DNA from 4 places in the Actinoallomurus sp. CA-142502 genome. Region 3 is predicted to be linked to each of the others. Evidence: riboswitches for the same ligand, from Rfam matches in the RefSeq annotation. Region 3 holds a riboswitch; each other region holds the start of a gene.
The links. A riboswitch is a leader RNA that binds a small molecule or an ion and turns the genes downstream of it on or off. The one in region 3 is predicted to bind cyclic di-AMP.
Positions count from the first base shown of each region.

Region 1: another riboswitch for cyclic di-AMP. It lies ahead of ACQEV1_RS37240 (CHAP domain-containing protein); the one in region 3 lies ahead of ACQEV1_RS18760 (NlpC/P60 family protein).
Region 2: another riboswitch for cyclic di-AMP. It lies ahead of ACQEV1_RS35655 (CHAP domain-containing protein); the one in region 3 lies ahead of ACQEV1_RS18760 (NlpC/P60 family protein).
Region 4: another riboswitch for cyclic di-AMP. It lies ahead of ACQEV1_RS47315 (NlpC/P60 family protein); the one in region 3 lies ahead of ACQEV1_RS18760 (NlpC/P60 family protein).

Region 1 is NZ_JBNJMY010000001.1:7,961,035-7,966,144, forward strand. It holds gene ACQEV1_RS37225 (Insertion element protein) at 1-163, shown strand, start outside; gene ACQEV1_RS37230 (phosphoadenylyl-sulfate reductase) at 160-873, shown strand; gene ACQEV1_RS37235 (sirohydrochlorin chelatase) at 855-1,625, shown strand; cyclic di-AMP (ydaO/yuaA leader) riboswitch at 2,179-2,321, shown strand; gene ACQEV1_RS37240 (CHAP domain-containing protein) at 2,332-3,093, shown strand; gene ACQEV1_RS37245 (hypothetical protein) at 3,184-3,795, shown strand; gene ACQEV1_RS37250 (TetR/AcrR family transcriptional regulator) at 3,914-4,549, shown strand; gene ACQEV1_RS37255 (acyl-CoA dehydrogenase family protein) at 4,546-5,110, shown strand, end outside.
Region 2 is NZ_JBNJMY010000001.1:7,604,847-7,609,956, reverse strand. It holds gene ACQEV1_RS35660 (hypothetical protein) at 121-255, opposite strand; gene ACQEV1_RS35655 (CHAP domain-containing protein) at 437-1,399, opposite strand; cyclic di-AMP (ydaO/yuaA leader) riboswitch at 1,398-1,546, opposite strand; gene ACQEV1_RS35650 (NADP-dependent oxidoreductase) at 2,134-3,063, opposite strand; gene ACQEV1_RS35645 (TRAFAC clade GTPase domain-containing protein) at 3,108-4,811, opposite strand; gene ACQEV1_RS35640 (hypothetical protein) at 4,816-5,110, opposite strand, start outside.
Region 3 is NZ_JBNJMY010000001.1:3,864,565-3,869,674, reverse strand. It holds gene ACQEV1_RS18765 (NlpC/P60 family protein) at 1-927, opposite strand, end outside; gene ACQEV1_RS18760 (NlpC/P60 family protein) at 962-1,870, opposite strand; cyclic di-AMP (ydaO/yuaA leader) riboswitch at 2,003-2,136, opposite strand; gene ACQEV1_RS18755 (hypothetical protein) at 2,314-2,529, opposite strand; gene ACQEV1_RS18750 (NYN domain-containing protein) at 2,593-3,933, opposite strand; gene ACQEV1_RS18745 (DEDD exonuclease domain-containing protein) at 4,123-5,110, shown strand, end outside.
Region 4 is NZ_JBNJMY010000001.1:10,112,231-10,117,340, reverse strand. It holds gene ACQEV1_RS47320 (WD40 repeat domain-containing serine/threonine protein kinase) at 137-2,275, opposite strand; gene ACQEV1_RS47315 (NlpC/P60 family protein) at 2,338-3,273, opposite strand; cyclic di-AMP (ydaO/yuaA leader) riboswitch at 3,339-3,478, opposite strand; gene ACQEV1_RS47310 (hypothetical protein) at 3,575-3,697, shown strand; gene infA (translation initiation factor IF-1) at 3,791-4,015, opposite strand; gene ACQEV1_RS47300 (GNAT family N-acetyltransferase) at 4,058-4,828, opposite strand.

The DNA.
Region 1 (5,110 bases), 4.1 Mb from region 3:
CTTCTACTGCCCCTACTGCGGCGACGAGGACCTGGAGCCGTACGAGAGCGACGGCGGCGGCTGGCACTGCCGTGCCTGCACCCGCGCGTTCCGGCTGCGGTTCATCGGCACCGGCGCGCTCAGCACCGCCGTCCCCGCCGCGCCGAAGGGAGGCGCGAGATGACGCTCACCTTCGAACGCCCGACCGCCGCGCTCGACCTCACCGACATCGTCGAGTCGGCCGCCGACGCCCTCGAGGAGGCGCCGGCCGAGGAGATCATTCGCTGGGCGATCGCGACCTTCGGCGACCGGATCTGCGTGACGTCCTCGATGAAGGACGCCGTGCTGGTGGACATCGCCGCCAAGATCCGGCCGGGCATCGACGTGCTGTTCGTCGACACCGGCTACCACTTCGCCGAGACGATCGGCACCCGCGACGCCGTCGAGGCCGTCTACCCGGTCAACGTGGTGAACGTCACCTCCTCGCGTACGGTCGCCGAGCAGGAGCGCGACCTGGGTCCCCGGCTCTACGGCCGGAACCCGGACCTGTGCTGCCACCTGCGCAAGGTCGAGCCGCTGAACCGCGCCCTGGAGCCGTACCTCGCGTGGATCACCGGGATCCGCCGGGAGGAGACCTCGCACCGGCGCGGGTCCCGGGTCGTGGAGTGGAACGCCTCGCGCGGGAAGGTCAAGGTCAACCCGCTCGCCCGGTGGACGCACGAGCAGCTCGGCGCCTACATCGAGAAGAACGGCATCCTCGTCAACCCGCTGCAGTACGACGGCTACCCCTCCATCGGGTGCGAGCCGTGCACGCAGCGGGTCGCACCCGGCGACGATCCGCGCAGCGGCCGGTGGGCCGGCACCGGAAAGTCCGAATGCGGCATCAACCTCTGATCACCTGCGCGCCTCCGCCGCCGCTGGTGGCGGTGGCGCACGGCAGCCGGGACCCGCGTGCGGCGGCGACGGTCGAGGACCTGCTCGATCTCGTACGCCGCCGGTCCGGGCTGCGGGTCGTGACGTCCTATCTTGACCACGCGCCCCCGACGCCCGGCCAGGCGCTCGGCGCGCTCGCCGGCGCCGGCACCGGCGCGGGCGAGGCCGTCGTTCTCCCCCTCCTGCTGACCGCCGCGTACCACAGCAAGACCGACATTCCCGGCGCGCTGACCGAGGTGCGCCGGGAGCACCCGCGGATGCGCCTGCGGTACGGCGCGACGCTCGGGCCGCACCCGCTGATGACCGCGGCCCTGGAGCGGAGGCTGGCCGAGGCGGGAGTGACGCCCGACCCGGACACGGCGCTCGTGCTGGCCGCCGCGGGGTCCAGCGACCCGTCGGCCAACGCGACGATCGGCCGGATGGCCCGCGGCTGGCGCGGCTGGCGGCGTGTCGTCCCCGCCTACGCCTCCGCCGCGCGCCCGACGCCGGCCGAGGCCGTACGAAGGCTGCTGAACGCCGGGGCCCCGCGGGTCGCGGTCGCCTCCTACTTCCTGGCCCCCGGCTACTTCGCCGACAAGGTCCGCGACGAGTCGCTCGCGGCGGGGGCGGTGGCGGTCTCGGGGGCGCTCGGCGCGGCGCCCGAGCTGGCCGAGATCATCGAGCAGCGTTACACCGAGATCATCACGCTGGGTGATCAAGCTGCTGTGGGCTGAAAACCCTTATTTCGCAAGGGTTCTGGGGGTTGACAGACCGCCGATGTGATCTTCTCGCAGGTCAGAGGCGGTGAGTGTCCATATTTCCCCTTTACGGCCCGAAATATGTTTGCTATGTTCGGTTGACCGGCGGCGCCCCCCATGCGCCGTCCGTAACATCCCCGCCGGCCAGGGCCTGCCCCCCAGCACCACGAAGTGCGGCACGCGACGACGCGTGAGATGGGCCCCCCTTCCAAGGCCGCGACGGTTCATAACCGCGCCGCTCTGCGCATCCCCTGCGATCCCCCCACATGGATCCGCCTCGATGCCGGTTCGGCGAACGCGCCGCATCCGCCGCGCAGCGACGGAGCCAGGCCCCTCGTGTCTCTCACAGGGCATGTGGCACGCCAACAGCGTGCCCACCGGGTGACTTCCCGCCCGAGCCCTCGGGGCCATCGGCAGGCGCCGGGAAGTGAAAGTGCACCGGACGAATGGACGACAAGATCCCCTAGACCTGAATGAAGTGGCCGCCCACGCGGCCGCCATCCCCCTGTTCTTCGAGCCGTCCGCTCAGAGACGGCTCCCGCTGAATCCGCACATCGCGGAACCGGGGACCCACCGCACCACTGGGGTGAATCGGCGCATCCCCTCGCGCCGTAGGGCAGCTTCCACGCCCGAACCCGTCAGCTAACCCGGTAAGCGGCATGGAAGCAAAGGAGTGCTCAACGTGTCAGGTCGACACAAGAAGTCATGCCGTCTGCTGCGTAACACCAGACTCGGCGGCTCCCTCGCCGCCGTCACCGCGGTCGGCGCGACCGCGATCAGCCTGATCGCGGCGGCCCCGGCCGGATCCTCCCAGAACGTCGACGCGGTCTCGGCCCAAGCGATGGCCGCCGTTCCCCACGGCACCGCCGCCTCCCCCAAGGAACCGCACACGCTGGCCCTGTCCGACAAGAGCGCCGGCAACGTCGCCGCCAAGAAGCGCGAGTGGCTGCCCACCGCGAGCGACGCGCTGAAGCTCGCCACCTCCCAGGTCGGCGTCAGCGAGGACTCCTCGGGCGGCGGCACCAAGTTCCAGAAGTGGTTCGTCTCCTCCCCGTGGGCCGAGCGCGGCGTCGAGCGCGACGGCGGCCAGGTCTCCGACTACGCCAACGCGAACTGGTGCGACATGTTCGTGTCCTGGATCGGCGCCCAGCTGGGCGTCAAGGGGATGGGCGCGGACGCGTTCACCCGTACCCACGCCCAGTGGTTCAAGGACCAGGGCCGCTGGGGCGAGGACGCCACGCCCGGCGCCGTCGTGTTCTTCTCCTGGAGCGGGAGCAAGTCGATCGACGACATCGACCACGTCGGCATGGTCATCAAGGACAACCACGACGGCACCATCCAGACCATCGAGGGCAACACCGACAACGCCGTGAAGATCCGCACGCGCGACAAGTCCACGGTCGTCGGCTACGGCTACCCCGAGTACGGCTCCAACGACGCCTGAGCCCTCCCCTCGCCCCGGCCGCACGGCCGGCCGGGGCGGCCCGCCCTGCACACCGTCCCCGTCTCCCCTGTGCTGAGAGGCCAACCCCCCATGTTCAGAATCAGCAACAAGTATCTGGATCGATTCACCAGCAAGACGTTCGCGTCGGTCGCGGCCGGCGTCGTCGTGGCGGGCGCGGGCGCGTCCGCCGCACTGGTCCACTCCACGTCCTCCCAGGCCGCCCGTACGAGCGCCGTGCAGGTGTCGCAGGGCGACTCCGGCCTCGTGGGGCCCGGAACGGAGGGCCACACGGCCAAGCTGCCCCGGCAGCTTCCCAGTGAGAAGGCCGACAAGAAGGCCGCCCTGCCGACCGGCGTCTCCACCGGCACGTCGTTCTGGGACGCGCAGACCGCGTCCGGCAAGCCGATGTCGTACCACACGATCGCCAGCCCGTACTGGCCGCTCGGCACCAAGGTGAAGATCACCGTCGGCAAGAAGAGCGCCGTCGGCGTGGTCGAGGACTTCGGCCCGGCCGAGTGGGCGGTCGCCCAGCACAGCCCGCCGGCCATCATCGACCTGTCCGAGGAGATGATGCAGTACTTCACCGGCACCCGGTCCAACTCGATCCCGATCAAGTTCCAGGTGCTGGAGATGGGTAACGGCCCCGTCTACCGCCACTCGGGCACCGGCTACGACATGGCGACCGGAGTGTCCGAGAAATAGCCCTCTTCCGCCCCCTTCCCCCCTGGGGGCGTTCGGGGCCCCTCCACCCGAGGGGCCCCGAACCTTTTTCGGCGTTACGCGGTTGCGCCTAAGAAGTGAACTAGGGTTCAATTCTTGTATGCCGTACCGCCGTACGCCCCGCGTCGAAGCGCGCCTGAGCGCCTCGCGTGAACGCATCCTGTCCGCCGCAGTGGCGATCGTCGCCGAGCACGGCTACGCGGGATGCTCGGTGGCCGCCGTGGCCCGTCGGGCCGGCGTCGCGACCGGCAGCGTCTACCGCCACTTCCCGGCAAAGGCCGACCTGGTCGCGGAGGTGTTCCGCACGACGAGCCGGCGCGAGGTCGACGCCGTGGCGCGGGCGGTGGCCCTGGAGAGCACCGCCGCCGAGGCGATCGCCGCCGTGGTAGAGACCTTCGCGGGCCGCGCGCTGCGGGGCCCGCGGATGGCGTACGCGCTGCTCGCCGAGCCCGCCGACCCGGCCGTCGACGGTGAGCGGCTGGTGTTCCGGCGCGCGTTCGCCGACGCCATCGGGGTGCTCATCACCCGGGGCATCGCCACCGGCGAGCTGCCCGATCAGGACGTCCAGGTGAGCGCGGCGGCACTCGTCGGGGCGATCGGCGACGCCCTCATCGGCCCGCTGGCGGCGCGCGCCGCCGTGACGGACGCCTCCGTCACCGCGCCGGTCCCGGACGTCTCCAGCGGCACGGCTCACCTCATCACCTTCGTCCAGCGCAGCATCGGAGCGGTCTCATGACGACGCATGACGTGTTCAACCAGGTCCCTCCGCTGACCGGCTACGACGTGGCCGACGACCCGGCGCTGCTGGACGGGCTGTTCCGCGAGGGCGGCGGCTGGGCGACCGAGGAGATCCACGAGCTCGGCCGGCTGGCCGGCGGCGAGGAGGCGCAGGAGTGGGGCCGGCTCGCCAATGAGTACCGCCCGGTGCTGCGCACCCACGACCGGTACGGCCACCGCGTCGACGAGGTGGAGTTCCACCCCGCCTGGCACGAGCTGATGAAGGTCGCGGTCGGGCACGGACTGCACGCCCGCGCGTGGACCGAGCGCGCCGGCGCGCACGTGGCCCGCGCCGCCAAGTTCTACGTGTGGCGGGTCGACGCCGGGCACGGCTGCCCGATCTCGATGACGTACGCCGCCGTGCCCGCGCTGCGCCAGGAGCCCGACCTCGCCCGCGAGTACGAACCGCTGCTGACCTCCGGCACGTACGACTTCGGCCTGCGCCCGCCGCTGACCAAGGCCGGCATCCTCGCCGGGATGTCGATGACGGAGAAGCAGGGCGGCTCGGACGTACGCGCCA
Region 2 (5,110 bases), 3.7 Mb from region 3:
ACGGTCCCGTACGTCGGTCATCGCGGTGATCTGTGGCGGACCCGCAGGACGGACCGTGCGTCTGGGTGCGCGCTCCTCGTGCGACGTCGATCCCGCCGTCGACGTGGATCACCGAGCCGGTCAGGCAGCCGGTCTCGGGGCGGGCGACGGCCGGATGATGGCGGCGTCGTTCACCAGGACGTCGATCCGCCCGAACACCTCGATGTCGGCGGCCACGATCCGGGCGGGCGCCTCGGCCGCGGCGACGCTGGACATTGACCTTGGGGGTCCCGGTCAAGCGGCGAGGTGAGGGGATGCCGGCGGCGGGTCCACCGCCCGGCCGGTCGTTCGGATCGACCGTCCGGCTCGCGCGGGACCGGATGAAAGCGGCACCGCCGGGCTGACCCGGAGAAACACCGAGGGCCCTCCCCACGGGCGGGGGAGGGCCGGCTCGGACTCAGACGTTGAGGGACTCGGCGGAGTCGGACTGGGAGACCGCGGAGTGGAGGGTGTTCCAGAACGCCAGCTCGACGTCCTCCTCCAGCTCGGTGATCTTGCCCCAGAACTCCTTGTCCTCGGCCAGTGCCGCGGCCTCCGCGGTCAGGGCCGGCATGACGGCCGTGCCGGCGTCGGCGGCGTCCAGGTCGGCCACGTTCATGTCGGCGGGCATCTCGACCGGCGTGCGGTGGTGCTTGCCGCGCTTGCGGACGCGGACGTTCGGGGCCGGCATCGGCATGCGGACCTTCGCCTTGCTCAGCGCCAACGCCACCGTGCCGAACACCACGACGCCCAGCAGCCCGGTGAGGGCGGCCTGCTGGTCGGCCAGCGGCGGCGCGGAGTCGTGCTGGGCCGTCGTCTGGGTCTCGTGCATGGGGGTGGCGGGCTGCTGGCCGATCTCCTTGGCGGCCGGCGGAGGCGCGGAGTGCTTCGGGACGTACTTCTGCTCAGCCGGGGCCGCCTTGACCTTCACCTTCGACGGGTAGCCGAAGCCGACGACCTGGCTGACGTCGCGGGTGGCGCGGCCCAGCTGGTCGTTGTGGTTGGCCTCGATCGTGTGCAGCGTGTGGCCGTGCACCGACTCGACGATGCCTACGTGCTCGATGTCGCCGATGCTCTTCCCGCCGTTCCACGAGAAGAAGACGATGGCACCCGGCTCGGGGTGGTGGCCCCACGCGTCGTGCTTCTTGAACCACTTCGCGTGATCCGGAGTGGAGGCGAACTCACCCGCGAAGTCTTCGACTCCGGCCTTGTCCGCCGCCCAGGCGAGGAACATGTCGCACCAGGCCGCGTCCTTGAAGACGGGGTCCTTGCCGACGTGCTTGCCGTACCAGTCGCCGAACTTGGTGTACCCGCTCGCCTTCTCGTGATAGCCGAGCTGGCCCTTGGCGACCTGCAGCAGTTTGTGACCTATCGGATCCATGTCTCCCCTTAAGCCGCCTACCGGGTTAGCTGACGGGTTCGGGCCAGGAGGAGCCCTACCGTGCGAGACGGATTCACCCCAAGGGACTTCGTGGGTCCCCGGTTCCCGCTGCACTGGGGGTGCAGCCGGATTCGGCGGTCGGTCTGTCACCTCCCGGGTGGAGGTAAGTCACAGCCCGATTACGGCGCAATGTATCTGAAGTGTCGCGAGAACGGCAACGCGTTCGCAGCGGAAAGTATGGAGCGAAGTACTTACCCACTGTAACCAAGTTGTGGGGCCGCCTCCCGCGCAACGGGGAAATTGCGCCTCTCATCTGCGGAAATGGCAGAGTGGTCAAGGGTGCCGCCAATGACGCGCCAATGGCGGCCGGCGCGCAGCGTAGTGATCGAACTTACGTCGGGCCGACCCTCGCTCGACCGGGTCGACCGGCTATGTCGGGAGATGCGGCGGTTCGTCCGACGGGCCAAACCCGCCCCGGCTAAAGCCGACAGAATGCCACAAAAGGCAACGACGCGAATGCGCAACGTAACCGTCAGAAACCTTCGACCGAAGGCGAAAAAAAGTCAAGGAGCGCCATGAGAGGAACGCCGGGAAGCACCCCCGTCGACCCGCGCGACGCGAAAAGCGCGTAATGCCCATGGGTGCCTGCCGCAGCGGGAAAGGAGGCCGGCCGGAGTTCGGCCGGCCTCCCCGGCAACGCGACGATGCGCCGCCCGCCAGGACGGCGTCGGGCCTCAGTCCACGGTCAGCACGATCTTGCCGCGCGTGTGTCCCTCCTCGCTCAGGCGCTGCGCCTCCGCCGCCTCCGAGAGCGGGAACGTCTTCGCGACCGGGACCGTCAGGCGGCCGTCGTCGACGAGCTGCGCCAGCGCCGCCAGGTCCGTGGGGTCCGGGCGGACGAACACGTACCGCCCGCCGCGTTCGGTCACCGACGGGTCGACGATCGACGCCCACCGGCCCTTGCCGGTCAGCAGGTCCGGCGTCACGTCGAGGGCCTCGCCGCCCACCAGGTCCAGCGCCGCCGAGACGCCGCCCGGCGCGAGCCGTCGCACCTCGTCCGCGAGCCCCGGCCCGTACGCCACCGGCTCGGCGCCGAGTGACCGCAGATGGTCGTGGTTGCGTGGGCCGGCCGTGCCGATGACCCGGGCGCCCCGCGCCAGCGCGATCTGCACGGCGAACGACCCGACGCCGCCGCTGGCGGCGTGGATGAGCACCGTGTCGTCCTCGTTCACCCCCAGCGCCTTCACCAGCGCCTGGTACGCGGTCAGGCCCGCGAGCGGCAGGCCGCCCGCCTCCGCCCACGACAGCCGCGCCGGCTTGCGGCCGAGCGTGCGCACCGGCGCGGCCACCAGCTCGGCGTACGTGCCGCGGCCCACGTGGTCCTCGCGCACGTACCCGATGACCTCGTCGCCCGGTGAGAACTCGCTGACGGCCGGTCCGGCGCGTTCGACCACGCCCGCCAGGTCCCAGCCGGGGACGACCGGGAAGTCGGTCTGGAAGAGCCCGTCGAGCCCGCCCTCGCGGATCTTCCAGTCCACCGGGTTCACCCCGGCCGCCTTGACGCGTACGAGGACGAAGTCGGGCCCGACCTTGGGCTCAGGCACGTCCGTGGCGAGTTTCAGCACGTCAGGACCGCCATATTGGTTCATCACGATGGCTTTCACACTGTGACCGTTACCCCCGGGACGCGAGGGTTCACACCGGCGGTTCAGCGAAAGCGCGCGTACACGGACAGGCCGAGCAGGATCATGATCAGCGGACCCAGCACGGTCAGCGCGGCGAACAGCGCGCTGCGGCCCGCCTGGTGCCCGTACGGGACCAGCGAGGGCGCGCGGCCCGCCACCGGCCAGGGCTCGCTGAGCTCGTCCGCCGCCGGCCGGTCGTCGAACGCCGGGTCGACCTGACCGCTCAGCGGCAACCCGGCCGCCCAGCCGAACAGGTCGGCCAGCGCCGCGGGCGGGCTGTCGAGGCCGGACGCGAAGTAGCGGACCTCGGCGGCGGTGCGCTCGAGCGTACGGATCGTGTTGCCGAGGCCGAGCCCCTCCAGCCAGCCGCGCGCGTCGCCGTCGAGGCTCGTGCCCACCGCGGTGCGGCGCAGCACGTCGGCCTTGGTGACCACCACCGCGATGCGCCGCTGCCGGCCCTGGTCGGCCCGCGAGCGCAGCTCGGCCAGCAGGCGCTGCAGGGTGTCGGAGGGGTCCTCGTCGGAGGTCGCGGTCGTCTGCTCCACGAGGCGGCGTTCGTCCGTGGTGAGCGCGGACCGCAGCTCCGGCAGGGCGAACGGGTCGATGACGAACAGCAGCGCCTCGCCGTGGTCGAGGTAGCGCAGCCGCTCGACCCGCGTGGCGCCCGTGTGCAGCTCGCCGGCCGGGTCGAACAGGTACAGGATCCGGTGCGCGGCCGGCAGCGTCAGGTCGAGCATGGTGGCCACGGGCAGCTCGGGGCCGGTCTTGGCGAGCCGCCCGCCGCGGTCGAGTTCGGCCACCGCCCCGGCGTACGCCCGCGCGTCGCGCGCCTCGACGAAGTCCGCGCGGCCCCGCGCGCCGGCGGCGCTCGCGCGCAGCGCCCGTACGGCGAGGAACATCAGCGTCGTCTTGCCCGCCGCCGGACCGCCGACGAACGGCAGCGGCTCCACCCGCGCCCGCCCGATCCGGCCGGGCAGCCGCCGGTGACAGTGCGGGCAGTACGCGCCGAGGCGGAACCGCCCGAGCAGGATCGTCGTGGGCAGCCGCGCGCCGCAGCGGCACACGTGACGGAACGCGCCCAGGCGGTTCGGCACGAGCCGGGAGTGGTGTTCGTCGCACCGGGGGCAGGAGTACTCCGGCAGCGCGAACCGCTGGTAGCAGCCCGCGTGCGGGCACGCCAGCAGGATCCGGCGGTAGGCCATCCAGACGCGCTCGACCGCGCCGAGCACCACCACGCACACCGACCACACGGCCAGCCCGGCCGCCGCCATCGCCGCCGCGGCCAGGACGAACGCCAGCACCGCGACGGCGAGCGGCAGCACGGACAGCGCCATGCCGGCGCACAGCCCGAACCACAGGGGGAACAGCGCGAGCCCCTGCGGCGGCTTCAGCAGCGTCTCGGTCAGCGTGGCGGCGGCCCACCGGGCCTGCGTCACGCACCAGGGCACCGTACGGCGTTCGAGGGCCACCATGTCGTGCCACACCTGGACCAGCAGGTAGTGCGGGTAGGCGGGGTCCGGCGGCCCGGGCGCGGGACGCCGGACCGGGGACGGCCCGTCCACGGCGGTGGCGGTGAGCGTACGCCAGGCGACGGTGAAGAACCGGCCGAGGCCCAGGCCGAACCCGGCGAGCAGGGCGAGCACGAGGGCGACCGGCAGCACGAACACGCACTCGGCCGCGACCAGACCGACCCACACGATGACGACCAGCGCGTACACGACCGGCACGGCGTCACGCTCCCCGTCGCCGCAGCGCCCGCCACGCCGACGCCAGCGCCGGGTCGCGGTCGGTGAGCGCCGACTCGACGTGCCGCCGGGCGAACCGCCCGAGCCCGTCGCCCCACGCCGTGAGCCGGGGGACCGGCGTCCGCGCCCGGTGCAGGCGCACCTCGATCTCGGCGAGGTCCACCCGGTCGTCCCGGCCGGGACCGGCGTCGAGCCAGTGGCCGGTGAGCTCCCGGCGTACGGTGTCGGTGGTCGCGGCCAGTACCTCGGCGCGTGACCGCGCCGGCCGTTCGGTGAGCGCC
Region 3 (5,110 bases):
GCTGGAGATCTTCACCACATCGCCGGTGTGCGGCGCCTGGATGAACTTGCCGTTGCCGACGTACATGCCCATGTGGTCGTTGTTGCTGAAGAAGACGAGGTCTCCCGGCTGGAGGTCGGCCTTCGCCACGCGCCGGCTCGCGCTGTACTGGTTCGGCACGTAGTGGCTGAGGTTGATGCCGATCTGCTTGTAGGCCATCATCGTCAGGCCCGAGCAGTCGAAGACGTTCGGGCCGGCGCCACCGAAGACGTACGGCTTGCCGAGCTGCGCGCAGGCGTACCTCAGCACCGTCTCGGCGCGGCCGGTCGCCAGGATCGAGCAGTTGGCCTTGGACGAGCCCGGGTCGATGTTGGCGCCCAGCTTGTCGATCAGGCGCAGCTGCTTCCTGATGGCCGAGTTGGCCGCCGACCGCTGCTTGTCGACCTGGTCCTTCTGCTGCTTGAGCTGCTCGGCCGCCTGCTCCGCCAGCGCCTTCTGCCGCTCCAGCCGCTGCGCGGACGCCAGGAACTGGTTCAGCTCCGCCGCGCGATTGCTGGAGACCTTGGTGAAGGCCGTCATCTGGTCGAGCACGGACTCAGGGTCCTTGGCCGACACGAACTGCGGGATGTCCCCTCCCGCGCCGCCCTCCTTGTACGCCGCGGCGGCGAGCTGGGCGACCCGGGTGTGCAGCTGGTTGAACGTCTCCTGCTCGACCGTGACGGAGGACTTGAGCGCCTTGAGGTGGCTCTGCGCGGCCTTCCAGTCCTCCTTGGCCTTGTTGTACTGGTTGGCCAGCTGGTCCACCTGGTCGTTGAGCTTGGCGAGCTGCTGCTTGGCGGCGCTCAGCGAGGGAGTGGGCTTCGCCTGGGCGGGGCTGGCGGGCAGGACGAGCCCGGCGACAACGGCCGCTCCGGCGGTGCCGACGATCCAACGACTGGTTCTGGACATGGTTGAACGCTTCATCTCCACTGTGGTCAGCCCCTTACGGACGGCCGGCGCCGTAGAAGTTGGAGCTGTAGTAGCCGCTCAGGCTCTCGATTTGGACGACCGTGCCCGTGTGCGGCGCGTGGATGAACTGGTTGTTGCCGACGTACATCCCGACGTGGTTCAGGTTGTCGAAGAAGACCAGGTCACCGGGCTGGAGGTCCGAGCGCGCCACGCGGCGGGTGGCGTTGTACTGGTCCGGCACGACGCGGGGAAGGCTGACGCCGGCGTGCCGCCAGGCCATCATCATGAGCCCGGAGCAGTCGTAGCCGGAGTTGTACGGGCCGGTGCCGCCGTACTTGTACGGGGCGCCCTTCTGCTGGTACGCGTACTCGAGAGCGAGGCGGGCGGGGCCGGACGCCGGCCCGTTGTAGGTGCCGCCATGGCCGCCGGACGAGGTGCTGCCCCCGCCGAGCCTGTTGACCAGGGACTGCTGCTGCCTGGCCTGCTTCTTCAGCTTGTCGAGCTGCGCCTTCTCGGACTTCAGCTTCGAACTGAGGTCGGCGGCGGCCTGCTGCGCCTGCGCCTTCTGGCGCTGCAGCAGCTGGGCCGCGTTGAGGAACTGGGTGACCTCGGTCGACCGGTTGTGCGCGACCTGCGTGAAGACCGAGATCTGGTCGAGAACGTCCGACGGGTTGTTCGACGACACGAGGTTCGGAATGTCGCCGGAGTCGCCGCTCTTGTACGCGGCGGCGGCAAGCTGCGCGACCCGCTCGCGGAGGCGCTCGTAGGTCTTCTGGTCCTCGGCGACCGACTTGTTCAGGGCGTCGTACTTCTTCTTGGCGGCCTGGCGCTGTTCCTTGGCCTTGTTGTAGACGTTGTCCTGGTGGTCAACCTGAGAATTAAGCTTCTTGAGCTTGGCCTGGCTCTCTTTCAGCGTCGGTTTCGGCGCTGCTTCGGCCGGCACGGACGGCAGTACCAACGCCGCCGATGCTGCTACGCACAGTGTCGCCAGGGCACGCGCCCCGACTCTGCCTCCCGGCAGCCAACCGGCGGTGGCACCGCCGGAACTGCGCTGTGTCGCCACGATTGCGGCACGCCCCTCTCCCAAGGACCGCCTACCGGGTTAGCTGACGGATTCGGGCGTGGAAGGCGCCCTACGGAACGCGAACGCTCCGATTCACCCCTGGAACCTGGTTCCCCGGCTCGGTACGGCATGGGCGGCCTTCGGCGGAAGGTCCCCGGGGTTGCCGTGACGACTCGGCGGGAGTCTGTCGCCGTCGCCTGGGGGGCGACGAACGAGCGACTGACTCAGCGCGTGAGACTAGTCAAGTATCACCCTGGTAACAACCGCTTCTACGGGAATACTCGCAATTTCCGTCAATCTGGCAGCAGGGTGCGCACGGGTGATTACGAGGCGCGCTCATCGGAGATCGTCAGGCGGAGCGGCGGAAGCATGCCGCCCTCCGCGAGAACATCCAGCGCACGGCGCTCACCGTCGCTGATCTCCACGGCCGCGACCGGATCGGTCAGCATGAACGAGATCACGCAGTCCGCGCACCCGACGTTGCGTACCTCACACTTTTCGCAGTCGACGAGCATCGTGCCTCCTCGTGTCGGCGTCATGACACAGACGGTAGGAGGAGGCAGTGACAGAATCGTGCCGACAGAACCAGCTACGGAACCGGATCACGTGCGGTTGAGGCGCCTCAGCAGCAGTGACGCGGGCGCGGGCCGCGCGTCGGCGCGGCGGGCGGCGTCGCACACCTCCTGGTCGGAGGAGATGACCACCACCGCACGCCCGCTCGGCTCCGCGCGTACGAGCTGGCCGATGAGGTCGTCGGCGGTCTGGCCGGGCGCGCTGAACAGCACCCGCACCCCGCGCGGCGCCTGCACCGCGACCGGGGCGTCCAGCTCGGCGCCGTCGAACACCACGGTCACCTCGGCCTTGGTCTGGGCGTGCAGGACGCCGACGCCCGACACGAGGCGGGACCGCTGGTCCGACAGGGGAAGGTCGCCGTAACCGGTCTTGGTGACGTTGTAGCCGTCGATGATGAGGTGCACCTGCGGCAGCGTGAGGAGCTGGTCGAGCAGCGCGGGGTCGCTGTCGGCCAGCGCACGGCCCGGCAGCGTGCGGTGGCCGGGCCGCTGGGGCGCGACCGCCACGACGTTGTCGGCCGGCCGGGTGATGCCGGTCGGCAGCCCGATCTCCTCGCGCAGGCCCCGAGCCGCGTCGGTCAGGGCGTCGAGCAGCACCCGCAGCCGCGTGTCGTCGAGGTTGCGCCCCTCGCGGGCGGCGCGGCGGGCGTTCTCGGCGGCCGACTCGGCCTGCGACAGCCGGGCCCGCAGCCGGCGCAGCTCCGTCTCGGCGGCGGCCGCCGCGGCCGTGGCGGCGGCGCGGTCCTCCCCCGCCTGGCGGTCCAGCTCCTCCGCCCGCGCGTGCTCGCGCTTGGCGCGCGTGCGGCTCTCGTGCAGCTTCTTGCGCAGCTCGGCGTTCTCCGCCCGTGAGGCGCGCAGTTCGGCGCGGAGCTTCTCGATCTCCTCCGAGCGTGTCGCCTTGGCCGCCGCGATCTGCTCCTGGAGCTCGGCCACCTTGCGGATCGTCTCGGCCTCGTCGGCCGCGAGGGCGGAGCGTTCGAGATCGCGCCGCGCCGTCTCCACCCGCTCGGTCCAGCCCGCCGGTCGCATGAGGTACGCGAGGGCGGCAACGGTCACCGGGTCGGCCGCGGCCGGAACCGTACCCGACTCGAGCGCCGCCGCCAGCTCGGCCTGGTCCTCGCGGGCGGACTCGGCGACGCGCTCGCGGAACACGTCGTCCTTCGCCAGCTGGGCGGCGATCGGCGTGGCCGCCAGCCGGGCCCGGCGGCGTGGCTCGAACCGCGCGACGCGCCGCAGCGGCGCCGGGACCTGATCGCCCGGCAGCACGCCGACGGCGTACGCGGCGATCTCGACCACGCGTTGCCGGACCGCCTCTGGCAACGGCTGATCGAGATGCTCACCCGGGCCGGTGTCGATGATCTTTCTCCTCACGCGTGGTCGGGTCGCGCGTCCGGCGAACATACCGCCGGCTCGCCCGTACCGCCGTCGCTGCCCAGCGTAGACGGCAGGACACCCCGGAGTAGGCGATCCTCCGACGAATGCCCCGCGCCTCGTCGCCGGCCCCTCCCGAGAGGCGTCGCGGGGGCCGGCTTGTCGGTGCCCGCCCGTACGGTGCCAGCCATGGCCCCCGTTGGCCCTGCCGTGCAGGGCACCCTCGACGATCTCGGCACCCCCCTCATCGGAGTGACCTTCGTGGTCGTCGACCTGGAGACCACCGGCGGGTCGGCACGCGACGACGCCATCACCGAGATCGGCGCGGTGAAGGTGCGCGGCGGCGAGATTCTGGGCGAGTTCGGCACGCTCGTCGACCCGGGCATGCCGATCCCGCCGTTCATCACCGTGCTGACCGGCATCACCCAGCAGATGGTCGTCGCGGCGCCGCCCGTCGAGCAGGTCCTGCCGGCGTTCCTGGAGTTCGCGCGCGGAGCCGTGCTGGTGGCGCACAACGCGCCGTTCGACATGGGCTTCCTCAAGGCCGCGTGCGCCGCGCAGGAGCGTCCCTGGCCCGCGCCGGCCGTCGTCGACACGGCCGACCTGGCGCGGCGGCTGCTCACCCGCGACGAGGTGCCCAACTGCAAGCTGTCCACGCTCGCCCGGTTCTTCCGTACGGCCACCGAGCCGTGCCACCGGGCCCTCGCCGACGCCAAGGCGACGGTCGACGTGCTGCACGGGCTGTTCGAGCGCGCCGGCGCGTTCGGCGTGGAGTCGCTGGAGGAGCTGATGAGCTTCTCCCGGGCCCCGACGCCGGAGCAGCGGCGCAAGCGCCACCTCGCCGACGCGGTGCCGGCCTCGCCGGGCGTCTACATCTTCGAGGACGCGCGCGGCGAGCCGCTCTACGTCGGCAAGAGCGGCCGGTTGCGCACGCGCGTCCGCTCCTACTTCACCGCCTCCGAGACGCGCCGGGGCATCCGCGAGATGATCGGCATCGCCGAGCGGGTGCGCACCATCGTCTGCGCCAGCGCGCTGGAGGCCGAGGTGCGCGAGCTGCGCCTGATCGCCGCGCACAAGCCGCGCTACAACCGCCGCTCGCGCCATCCCGAGCGCGCCGTGTGGCTCAAGCTGACCTCCGAGCCGTTCCCCCGGCTGTCCATCGTCCGCGAGGTGCGCG
Region 4 (5,110 bases), 6.2 Mb from region 3:
CCCGTCCATCGACACGTGAACTACATAATCTAGTTCACAATCAATTAATGCGCGGTGTTGGTGGCGGTGTGGGTTCGCCCCTCTGGGGTGGATTGTCGGATCAGTGATAGCCGTCGTGTCGAGCAGCGGTAAGAGGTCACTTGGTCCAGGACGCGAGTTGCTTGTGCGATCGCACTTTCCACAGTGCGCCCTCGTCCCCGTCCGCGGTGACCAGTGTGGCGCCGTCGCGGCTGAAGGCCAGCGTCTTCGGCGTGTCGATGCGCCGCAGCGTCGTGGCCTTCTTCCCGCCGGGGAGCTTCCAGATATCGACGGTGTCCTCGCCGGCGCTCGGGTCGTAGGAGGGAACGGCGAGACTTTTGCCGTCCGGGCTGAAGGCCATACCGGACGGCATGTGTGAGGCGTCCAACTCGGCGGTCATCCGGTGAGAGGCGATGTTCCACAACTGCAGGCTGTCGTCTTCTGAGTCGGGGAACGCGAGAGTCTTGCCGTCGGGGCTGAACGCCACTTCGTCAGCCGTTTCGGCGGGCCATGAGGCGCGCCGCTTGTGCTTCTTGACGTCCCAGACGAGCATGCCGCCCATATTGCCGTCGTAGTAGCCGCAGGCGACGTCTTGCCCGCTCGAACTCACCGCCATGGAGATACAGACGGTGGTGTCGCCGCCGAGGGGGATGGCACTGGAGGCGTACTTCCCCGTACCGACAGTCCAGACGCCGATGCGGCCACCCGAGCCCAGCGCGGTGAGGGTCCGGCCGTCCGGACTGAACCCCAACGCGCCGATCGCATCGTGGAGCTGGGCGAACTTGCGCCTCTTGTGAGTGCTGACGGTCCAGAGGTCCACACCCTCGTCACTGCTCGCGGCGACGGTCCGGCCGTCCGGGCTGAAGGTCAGCGCGGTGACCCCCTCGCCGGACCGAGGCGTCTTCCAGGAGCGCCTCAGCTTGTGGGTGGCGGTGTCGTACAACCGCACGACCCCGGAGTCCCCGCTGAACGCGACGAGGTCCCCGTCCGGGCTGAGCGCCGTCACGGCGAAATCCTCGTCGGGCGGCACGTCGTCCGGCGGCTGGCTCGGTGTGGGTTGCGGGAAGTCGGATGGCAGACCGTCCAGTGGGTCGGACGGCACCGCGGAGGGAGCGGCCGCGGGCGAGCCGGTCGAGCCGGCGTGGGTGCCGAGATACAGCACGGTGACGCCCAGGATCACGAGCACCGCGATGCCCGCGACTCGTCCGGGCTTGACGGTCGGCGGCGATGGACGGCCGGTACGGGCCGGAGCGGTCCGGGGACCCGGGCTCGGCGGATGGAGCGGCCGTGCGGCTCTCCGTACGGGGTCGGCCGCGCTCGGGCGGGCCGGGACGCTGCTCTTCGGCGGCGACGGCGCAGCCGGCTTCTCGGTGGCGGCGGGCACGATGGCCGGTCTTTCGGCGGCGGCCATGTCCGTCGCGCCGCCGGGTTCCCCGCGCAGGATCTCCGCGAGCTGTTCGGCGGCCTGTTCCGCGCTCGGGCGCCGTTCCGGGTCCCGGCGCAGCAGTGCCGTGATCAGTGGTGCGAGGGGGCCCGCGCGTACGGGCGCCGGCGGGTCCTGGGTGAGCAGGGTGAGCAGGACGGTGGCGTAGTCCGGGCCTTCGTACGGTGGTCTGCCCTCGGTCGCGTTGAAGAGCGTGGCGCCGAGGGCCCACAGGTCGGCGGTGGGGCTGGCGGCGGCGTTCTCGGCCTGCTCGGGGGCCATGAACGCCGGGGTGCCGGTGACGTCTCCGGCCTCTTCGGCGCGCTCACCGACCCGTTGGGCGACGCCGAAGTCGGTGATGACGATCCGTCGTTCGCTGATCAGGATGTTGGCGGGCTTGAGGTCACGGTGGACGACGCCGGCGGCGTGCGCCTCCCGCAGCGCCTCCAGCGTCGCCGCCCCGATCTCGGCGACGCGCCGGTACGGCAGCCGTACCTCCTCCTTGAGGATGTCGGCGAGTGGACGACCATGGAGGAGTTCCATGACGATGATCGGGACGCCGTCGTCGTCGATGACGTCGTGGATCGTGATGATCCCGGGATGGTTCAGCCGGGCGGTGGCACGCGCCTCCTGCAGCGCGAGCGCGCTGAGCTCGGCCCGTTCGTCATCGTCGAGGTCGGGCGACAGGGTGACCTCTTTGATGGCGACCTCACGGCCGAGCATCTCGTCATGACCGCGCCAGACCGTGCCCATGCCGCCCTGGCCGATCACCTCGACCAGGCGGTACCGCCCGTTGACCAGCTGGTGCCCATCGTCCGGCGTAATCCCGTCCACGATTGGTTCCGATGAGAACGGGCCGCCCGTGGTTCCCGTACCGGCGGCCTTCCGCGGCGGCGTTACGGGCGGCCGGCGCCGACGAAGTGTGAGACCCAGTAGGAGTTCGACATGCTGGCGTACTGGACGTCCGTGCCGGTGTGCGGGGCGTGGATGAACCTACCGCCGCCGACGTATATCCCTTCGTGGCCAAGGCTGTCGAAGAAGACCAGGTCACCGGGTTGCAGATTCGACTTGGCGACGTGGCGGATGGCGTTGTACTGGTCGGGGACGACGCGGGGGAGACTGACGCCGGCAGCGCGCCAGGCCATCATCGTCAGCCCGGAACAGTCGTAGCCGTTCGGGCCCGTACCGCCGAAGACATAGGGCTTCCCGAGTTGGGCTTTGGCATAATTCACGGCTTTGCCGGCCTGTCCGGAGGCGGACGTGGTGGCGCCGCCGCTCGAACCGCCACGCGTGCTTCCGCTGGAGCTGTTGGTCTTGGCCAACAGCGCTTTCTGCTTCGCGATCGCCTTCTCGACCACGGCTTTCTTCTTCTTCAACGCGGTCGCGGTCGTGGTGATGCTCTGCAGCGTCGAACGGGCTTCTTCCTGGCCCCGCTGGAGGCGTTGGGCGGATGCCAGGAGCGCGGTCATCGCCTGGTTCTGGTTGCGCGAGAGCTCGGCGAAGGTCGACATGTCCTGCAGTGCCGCGTCAGGGTCCTTGGAGGCGGCGAACGTGGTGCTGTCGAGGGTGCCGTTCTTGTACGCGGCGACGGCCATCTGCGCCACCCGTACGCGCAGGTTCTGATACTGAGGTTTTTCCATTTTCAGCTGCTTATTGATCACGGCAAGATGCTTCTTGGCCGCGGCCAACTGGGTCTCGGCCTTGTCGTACTGGTTGGCGAGTTCGTCCACCTGGCTGTTGAGCTTGTCCAGTTTCTTCTTCGCGGTGGCCGCTGACGACCCGCCGGTCGCGTTCGCGCCGCTCGCGGGAAGAAGGAGGGCGGCGCTCACCATCAACGCCGTGATACCTCCCAGGCGGCCGGAACGTGTTAGCCGCGAATATGAAGATGGCACGTACGAACTCCTCTCCTGACGCCTACCGGGTTAGCTGTCGGGTTCGGGCGGGAGATGCCCTACCGAGCGCCGGGCGCTGCGGATTCACCCCGTACTACGTGGGTCCCCGGTTCCCTGAGCTGCAGGGATTCGGCCGACGGTCGTGTTTCTGATGGGGAGTCTGGGACCGTCGAGTCCTGTGGAGTGTAGGGGGTCAAACGGTGCAAATCTACCGAATCGTGATCAAAGGTACGCTTCGTGTATGGCTGATCGCGGCGCGCAGAACTTCGCGATGAGCCTCAACGTCGGCATCGAGGGTCGTATGGCCGACCGGGTCGGCCGCCACGAGGTACGCGTGGACGAGGGGCTCTGGCGGCGCCGGTGAACTCCCGCCGGCCGGCCTTCAGGCGCGGCATGACGGTGGTACCGGCGGCCGGTGCGAGAGCCGGCCGCCGGTACTTGTCACGTCAGACGACGGCTACGTCCGGTACCGGAAGAGGATCCGGCCGCGGGTCAGGTCGTACGGGCTGAGTTCCACGAGCACCCGGTCGTACGGCAGGATCCTGATGTGGTTCCTCCGTATCTTTCCGCTGATGTGGGCGAGCACTTCGTGCCCGTTCTCCAGCTCCACCGTGAAGGTGGCATCGCGTAGACACGTGATGACGGTGCCCTCGACTTCGATTCCTTTTGTTGTTCTGGCCATGTTCTCGCCCTTCTCGGTGACGGTGAGGTAGGAGGCGAGGCGTCAGCGGAGAACCAATTCCAGGTTGCTGTTGACGCGCCGGGCGCCGATGCCCTCGAACAGCGCCATGGCAGCCTCGTTGGATTCATTGACTTCGGCCGATGCCGTCTCGACCCCGGAGTGGTGCAGCGCGCCCAGCACGTGGGCCAGCAGTGATCGGGCGATACCGCGGCGGCGCTGGTCGGATCGGACCGCGAGCAGCCCGATCCGCGGCTGCAAGGCCACCCGTCCCGTGACCCGGACCAGTCCCACGTATCGATCGGCCTGTACCGCGACGGCGTACTTCGACGGGTCCAGCGGCAGCGGAGTCCCGTCCGGCCGGACCGGTACTTCGACCGGCATCGACGCCCAGCCGACGGTGGCGTCGACTTCGGCGCGGATCGCGTCGTACACCTCGCGCAGCGGGTCCTCCCGCGCCGCGCCGACGGGCACCGTCGTCACGCCCTCCGGCGAGAGCACCGAGCCGAGCCCCGTGACCCGCGGATCGGTGGGGAGGACGTACTCCCATTCGCGGCGTCGGGTCGTGAAGCCGGCTCGCTGCCAGCAGGACGTCAGGTCGACGTCAGGCTCGTCGACCACCGTGTACAGCGGCCTCGGCAGGTCCGCCAGCATGGCATCGGTGAGCCGGTCGAAGACCGCGTCGTGCCACGCGTCGATACTGAGGAAGATCCGCCCGTCGGGCCGGTGTGAAGTGTCTCCGCGGCCGACCACCCGGTCGTCCTCCACCGCGTGCCATTGTCGCTCCGCGACCCGCGCGATCACGATTTCGTGCATAGGTTGTCGCCTTTCGGGAGTGCCCTGTTATCGAGGCGCTCCCGGCGATCCCTCTGTCGATCACCCGACCGTGACGGCGAAGGGGAGCACCCACTTCGATACAGCGTTCATGGGTCTCACCTCCTCGCGTGACGTCACGGTGCCGCGCACGCTATCAACCGAACGCCATCCGGCCCAACCTGTTTTTTCGGTATCCGGAGCCGGAACATTCGTCCAAGACACCAGGGCGGTTCGCCTGTGATGCTCGCAGTCCCCACCTGACAGCGCGGCAGGAGACGATCC